DNA from 3 places in the Ensifer sp. GW823-FHT05D09 genome. Region 2 is predicted to be linked to each of the others. Evidence: predicted binding sites of a transcription regulator. Region 2 holds the regulator's gene; each other region holds the start of a gene.
What was found. The regulator LexA, encoded in region 2, represses DNA repair genes until DNA is damaged. The targets are predictions, from matches to a motif close to TGTTCNNNNTGTGTTCNG.

Region 1 (2,200 bases), 140 kb from region 2:
CAAGGGCAAGCGCCTGTTCAAGATTGGCCTGCGACATTTGTTCCGACGCGGCCAGAGGCGAGAGCAGGGTAATGCCGGCAGCGGCCATGCCGTGCCTGAGGCATTCATCGAGTCCGTGGCCAGCCAAGCGCGCCGCGAGGAAACCCGACGCCAGGGCATCGCCGGCGCCGGTGACATCGGCAAGTGCGGGCAAGGCCGGTGGCGTCGCGACACAGACAGAATTGCGATCGAAGGCAACGACCGCACGACCGCCGCGGGTAACGACACCACCGTTGAGCCCGGCAGCGCGTAGGAGCGGCGGCCAGCCCTCGGCATCCGGGCAATCCTTTCCGGTCAGCGCCCGCGCCTCGGCCTCGTTCATGAAAAGGAAGCCGAGGTTGGAGAGAGCCGGCAGGAAGCGAACCACTTTTGCCGGCGATACGGCAATGCCGGCCACGATCCGCCCGTCGGCCGAAGCCGTCTCAACGAGAGCGGCAATCGTTTCTTCCGGCAGGTTCGCATCTGTCAGCACCAGCCGGCTGTCAGCGATCGCGTCGCGCAAGGCGCGCCGCTGCAATTGGCGCGGCGAGAACAGCCGGTAGAGATCCATGTCGGCAAGCGCGATCACCAGGTTGCCGTCATTCTCGATGATCGCTGTGTAGCTCGGCGTCTGGCGGTCGAGAAAGGTGAGGGGTGTGTCGATGACGCCGGCAGCAGCGGCCGCTGCCGTGACCATCTCCCCGGCGGCGTCACCGCCGCGGGTGCTGACCATTCTCACACTATGGCCCAGGCGCGCCAGATTGCGGGCAGCGTTGAAGCCACCACCGCCGGCCTCTTCGAACCAGGTGCCCGGATTGCTCGAGCCCGGTGCGGTCGCGCCACTAATTCTGCCGCGCCTGTCGATATGGGCGCCGCCAAAGACCGCGATTTCGCCTTCCGTCATGAATGTTCCTCTGCTGTCTCTCAGGCGAATCGGATCGGGAGCGTTCATCATCTCAAGGTGTTCCAGGTCTTGCCGGGAAAATTACACCTCAAAGCGTGAACATGAATCGAACACAATCCGAATAATTCCTATTTTTCAACGTCTTGACCCGCCCTTGCAAAACAGGAACAAAACATGTACAAAAACTCGTGCGGCGGCTTCATTGCCTCGGTAGCTTCAATAACCTAAAGGTGGACCAAATGGCACAAAACTCTTTGCGGCTCGTAGAGGACAAATCGGTGGACAAAAGCAAGGCACTTGAAGCGGCACTTTCCCAGATCGAACGGTCGTTCGGCAAGGGATCGATCATGAAGCTCGGTGGGAAGGACAGCATCATCGAGATCGAGACGGTTTCGACCGGCTCTCTCAGCCTGGACATCGCGCTCGGCATTGGCGGCCTGCCGAAGGGCCGTATCATTGAAATCTATGGCCCGGAAAGCTCGGGCAAGACGACGCTCGCATTGCAGACGATCGCCGAAGCACAGAAGAAGGGTGGCATCTGCGCCTTCGTCGACGCTGAACATGCACTCGACCCGGTTTATGCGCGCAAGCTGGGTGTTGACCTCGAAAACCTCCTGATCTCGCAGCCCGATACCGGCGAACAGGCACTCGAAATCACCGATACGCTGGTGCGCTCCGGTGCGATCGACGTTCTCGTCATCGACTCCGTTGCAGCGCTCGTGCCGCGCGCGGAAATCGAGGGCGAAATGGGCGACAGCCTGCCGGGCATGCAGGCCCGCCTGATGAGCCAGGCGCTACGCAAGCTGACGGCTTCGATTTCGAAGTCGAACTGCATGGTCGTCTTCATCAACCAGATCCGCATGAAGATCGGCGTCATGTTCGGTTCGCCGGAAACGACGACGGGCGGTAACGCGCTGAAGTTCTACGCCTCGGTTCGACTTGACATCCGCCGCATCGGCTCCGTCAAGGAGCGCGAAGAGGTCGTCGGCAACCAGACGCGCGTCAAGGTCGTCAAGAACAAGATGGCGCCTCCCTTCAAGCAGGTCGAATTCGACATCATGTATGGCGAAGGCGTGTCCAAGACCGGCGAACTCGTCGACCTCGGAGTCAAGGCCGGCATCGTCGAGAAGTCCGGCGCCTGGTTCTCCTATAACAGCCAGCGTCTCGGACAGGGCCGCGAGAACGCCAAGTCGTTCCTCAGGGACAACCCGGATCTTTCGCGCGAGATCGAGACGGCTCTGCGCCAGAACGCCGGCCTGATCGCCGACCGTTTCCTGG
Region 2 (2,200 bases):
GTACGCGGCCTGCTTGCTGGACTCCGGAACGAAAGCACGGTTCACATCGTTAACCAATCTATCGGCACCACTTCTGACCTAGCGGACGTCCATCGTGCTTGCAGCCTTGCTTATCGCCTCGATTATCGCATCGCCCCACATCGCCCTTAGCGCGGCCACGGTCGACGACCTGCAAACGGACTTCGAATCGGCCATCCCCTGCCAGCAGATCGACGGTCGGAATGTCTGGAAAGGCTCGATCGCCTATTATATCCAGTCATTCGTCTACCAAGGCGACACGCCGGTGGCGACCGACGCGGCAGATGCCGTGCTGCCGGAGGACAACTCTGCCGAGACCGTGAAGGAGTTCGAGGACGCCTGTTCGGCAACGCAGCCGGCTTGAAACGCCCTCTCCTCGACATGCCCGCTGTCCCAACCGCTTATCTCGGCGCTACTTCCATTCTTTACCATCGCTCGTGGCACACCCTCGTGGTGGCAATCCTTTGCCAAAGGTGAACTTTAACCGGTCACAACCCCACTGGCGGACCGGCCCCGGCATCATCGCATTCAATGCGATGCCGACTTCATCGAACGGGCTCTGCCTGTTGTCGACATATTGATACCAGCGAAACCCGAGGACGGCGGTCGCTGCGATAACGATCGTCGACAGGATCCGAATCAGCGTTTTCATTGCATCCTCATTCGGTAAAAAGCGCGAGGCATGGCAGCTCCGCATGGCATACCCAGCATCGAGGCAGCGGATAGGCGCACGATTGATACAACATTCACGGAATTTTAGGCACTTGCGGAACACATATGGAACAGATAGTGTCTGTTCTTGATTTGTTTCACGCCTCTGGAGCGACTTGCCATGCTGACCCGCAAGCAACAGGAATTGCTTCTTTTCATCCACGAACGCATGAAGGAGTCCGGTGTTCCGCCGTCCTTCGACGAGATGAAGGATGCACTCGACCTGGCATCGAAGTCGGGCATTCACCGGCTGATTACGGCGCTCGAGGAACGCGGTTTCATTCGACGCCTTCCCAACCGCGCCCGGGCGCTTGAGGTCATCAAGCTGCCGGAAGCTTACGCGGGAAGCGCTCAGCCGCGTCGCGGGTTTTCACCAAGCGTCATCGAGGGAAGTCTCGGCAAACCTCCCGCCCCTGCCCCGGTTACCGCAAAAGCGCCGCCGGTGGCAGACAACAGCTCCGTCTCGGTTCCGGTCATGGGCCGCATTGCCGCCGGCGTACCGATCTCGGCAATACAGAACAACACGCACGATATTACCGTGCCGCTCGATATGATCGGCAGCGGCGAGCACTACGCCCTTGAAGTGAAGGGTGATTCGATGATCGAGGCCGGCATCTTCGACGGCGACACGGTGATCATCCGCAATGCCACGACGGCAAACCCCGGCGACATCATCGTCGCACTTGTCGATGACGAGGAAGCGACGTTGAAGCGCTTCCGGCGCAAAGGCGCATCGATTGCACTCGAGGCGGCCAATCCGGCCTACGAGACGCGCATCTTCGGCCCGGACCGCGTCAAGATACAGGGCAAGCTCGTTGGCTTGATCCGTCGCTATCACTAAGCCAGATGATGATGGCTGTCTTTCTGCTGGACAGGCCTTCTTGTGCTTGAACGTCTCGCCACCCAAGAGGTAGCGAGACGTAAGTGGTCAGGTTGAGCGTTTTACGCGCTCGATAATTTTCATTCGTGAATGGAGTACTCGCCCAACTCACAGAGGTCCTGCATGTCTTCGGTCGTGTCGAGACCGGAGCCTTCCTCGAATTCGAAGCGCATGTCGTATTTGCAGACATCGCGTCCGTCGGCGATGGTAATTTCCATGCTCTCGCCCGGATTAAGCACCTGCCGCCCGAAGACATCGTCTTCCCACTGATCGACGCCAACCGGCGAGGTATAGAAGTTCGTCAGAACGGCTTTCGTCTTGTTCTTCAGCTGAAAGACGAGATCCTCGGCGCTTGCGGTGGCCGTCGTTGCGGCAAATATGGCAAGAGCAGTCAGGGCGATCTTACATTTCATTTTATGTCATTTCCTCCATTGTCGGTTTTGTTTGACGCTACCTATACGGGTCGCATCGCTGGAATATTCATTCCTGATGTCGTCTAGAGACAATAATCTTTGCACTGACAATACGGGCAGAATCACCATTTCGGGGCAGGTCGCCGGCAAGCCAGATCCGCGCATGCCTATTCGCGGC
Region 3 (2,200 bases), on a different contig from region 2:
GATCTTCCGGCGGATCGTTTCAGGGCCGCCGACGATGGCATAGGACATCGCGTGGTCAACGAAGATCTTCTCATCCGAACTCCACAAGCCATCCATTGATGCGACAGGTGCGGGGAACCGGCCGCGGGCATTGCGTCGAAGGGCGACGAAGGATTGCTGCATCGAGGTGAAGAGGTAGTTCGCCTCCTCGTCTGTCTCCGCTGCCACGCCCATGACGCCGACCATCACATGTGGCTTGTTGAGCGTTTCGGACGGCGTGAAGCGTTCGCGATAGATTTCGAGCGCCGACAGCAGCATGTCGGGCGCGAAATGCGAGGCAAAGGCAAAGGGCAGGCCGAGCATGCCGGCAAGGTGCGCGCTGTAGTGGCTCGAACCGAGAAGCCAGATCGGAACATTGGTGTCGGCGCCCGGAACCGCGATTATCGCCTGATTGTCGCCAACGGGCCCAAGCAGTGCCTGCAGCTCGACGACGTCGTTGGGGAAATTGTTGGCACTCGCCTCCATGTTGCGGCGGAGCGCCTGGGCGGTGCGCATGTCGGTGCCGGGCGCGCGGCCAAGCCCGAGATCGATACGGCCGGGATAGAGCGCTGCGAGCGTTCCGAACTGCTCGGCAATCACCAGCGGCGAATGGTTCGGCAGCATGATGCCGCCGGAGCCGACGCGTATCGTCTTCGTGCCGGCCGCCACATGGGAAATGACGATGGAGGTCGCCGCGCTGGCGATGCCCTTCATGCCGTGGTGCTCGGCCAGCCAGAAGCGCTTGTAGCCGTTTTCTTCGGCCGCCTGCGCCAGAAGCCTGGAGTTTTCCAGCGACTGGGCGACACTGCCGCCTTCGGTGATCGGGGAGAGATCGAGGACGGAGAACGACGCCATGAGCAAGGCCTTTGTTGAGCAAAATTGATTGAATGCCTATGTAAGGTCAAAATTCCTCAATCCAAGGGCGCTGGTCGAGATTTCCCGCCGGGGCACTCCCCTCATGTGGATGTTTTTGTTTTGTTCACTTTTTGCTGGCAGCGTCCCGACACGCAGCATAGGGTGAAATTCATGCAGACCACGATTCGCATCATCGGCATCGATCCGGGCCTTCGCCGTACCGGCTGGGGCATCATCGAGACGCTCGGCAATTCGCTGCGCTTCGTTGCTTCCGGCACGGTGACGTCGGACGGAGACATGGATCTCGCCTCGCGGCTCTGCCAGCTGCATGACGGCCTTGCCGAAGTCGTGCACAGCTATCAGCCGCACGAGGCGGCGGTGGAGCAGACCTTCGTCAACAAGGACGCGACGGCGACGCTGAAGCTCGGCCAGGCCCGCGGCATCGCCATGCTGGTGCCGGCACGTGCGGGCCTGAGGGTTGCTGAATACGCGCCGAACGCCGTCAAGAAGGCCGTGATCGGTGTCGGTCATGGCGAGAAGCAGCAGATCCACATGATGCTGAAGGTCCTGATGCCGAAGGCCGAGTTCAAGGGCAACGACGCTGCCGACGCGCTGGCGATCGCCATCTGCCACGCGCACAACCGCTTGTCGGTGACCAGCCGGCTTGCGGCCCTGATGGGGTAGTTGCGCTTCTGCCATTAATTTCCGATGGTCGGTCCGACCGTCCCGCAATCCATCCATGAGAGACGACGCCACATGATCGGCAAATTGAAGGGTACCATCGACGAAATCGGCGAGGATCATGTCGTTCTCGACGTCCATGGCGTCGGCTATGTCGCCCATTGTTCGGCGCGCACATTGTCGAAGCTCGGTTCGGCGGGCGAGGCGGCGGTGTTGTTCATCGAAACCTATGTGCGCGAGGACCAGCTGAAGCTGTTCGGCTTCCTGAGCGCGCTGGAGCGCGAGTGGTTCCGGCTTTTGCAGAGCGTCCAGGGCGTGGGTTCCAAGGTGGCGCTCGCTCTTTTGTCGACGCTGACGCCGGGCGAGCTCGCAAACGCGATTGCGCTGCAGGACAAGACCTCGGTGTCACGTGCGCCGGGCGTCGGTCCGAAGGTCGCAGTCCGTATCGTCACTGAGCTGAAGAACAAGGCGCCGGCATTTGCCGGCGAGATGTCCGGCTCGATCGGCCTCAAGCAGGAACTGGGCGAAGGTGTCGCCTCGGCGCCGGTCTCCGACGCCGTATCGGCACTGACCAATCTCGGTTATTCGCGCGATCAGGCCGCAAATGCGGTTGCCGCGGCGCTGAAGAATGGTGGCGAGGATGCCG

Region 1: a site for LexA is predicted at 1,018-1,035, ahead of recA (recombinase RecA). Genes of this name have one in related genera too.
Region 3: a site for LexA is predicted at 984-1,001, ahead of ruvC (crossover junction endodeoxyribonuclease RuvC). Genes of this name have one in related genera too.

The regions. Positions count from the first base shown of each region.
Region 1 is NZ_JBXAIA010000002.1:528,364-530,563, reverse strand. It holds gene AC1Q80_RS08330 (carbohydrate kinase family protein) at 1-922, opposite strand, end outside; gene recA (recombinase RecA) at 1,162-2,200, shown strand, end outside.
Region 2 is NZ_JBXAIA010000002.1:384,818-387,017, reverse strand. It holds gene AC1Q80_RS07660 (hypothetical protein) at 95-382, shown strand; gene AC1Q80_RS07655 (hypothetical protein) at 431-670, opposite strand; gene lexA (transcriptional repressor LexA) at 851-1,570, shown strand; gene AC1Q80_RS07645 (hypothetical protein) at 1,690-2,022, opposite strand.
Region 3 is NZ_JBXAIA010000010.1:178,385-180,584, forward strand. It holds gene AC1Q80_RS25080 (LLM class flavin-dependent oxidoreductase) at 1-873, opposite strand, end outside; gene ruvC (crossover junction endodeoxyribonuclease RuvC) at 1,045-1,557, shown strand; gene ruvA (Holliday junction branch migration protein RuvA) at 1,630-2,200, shown strand, end outside.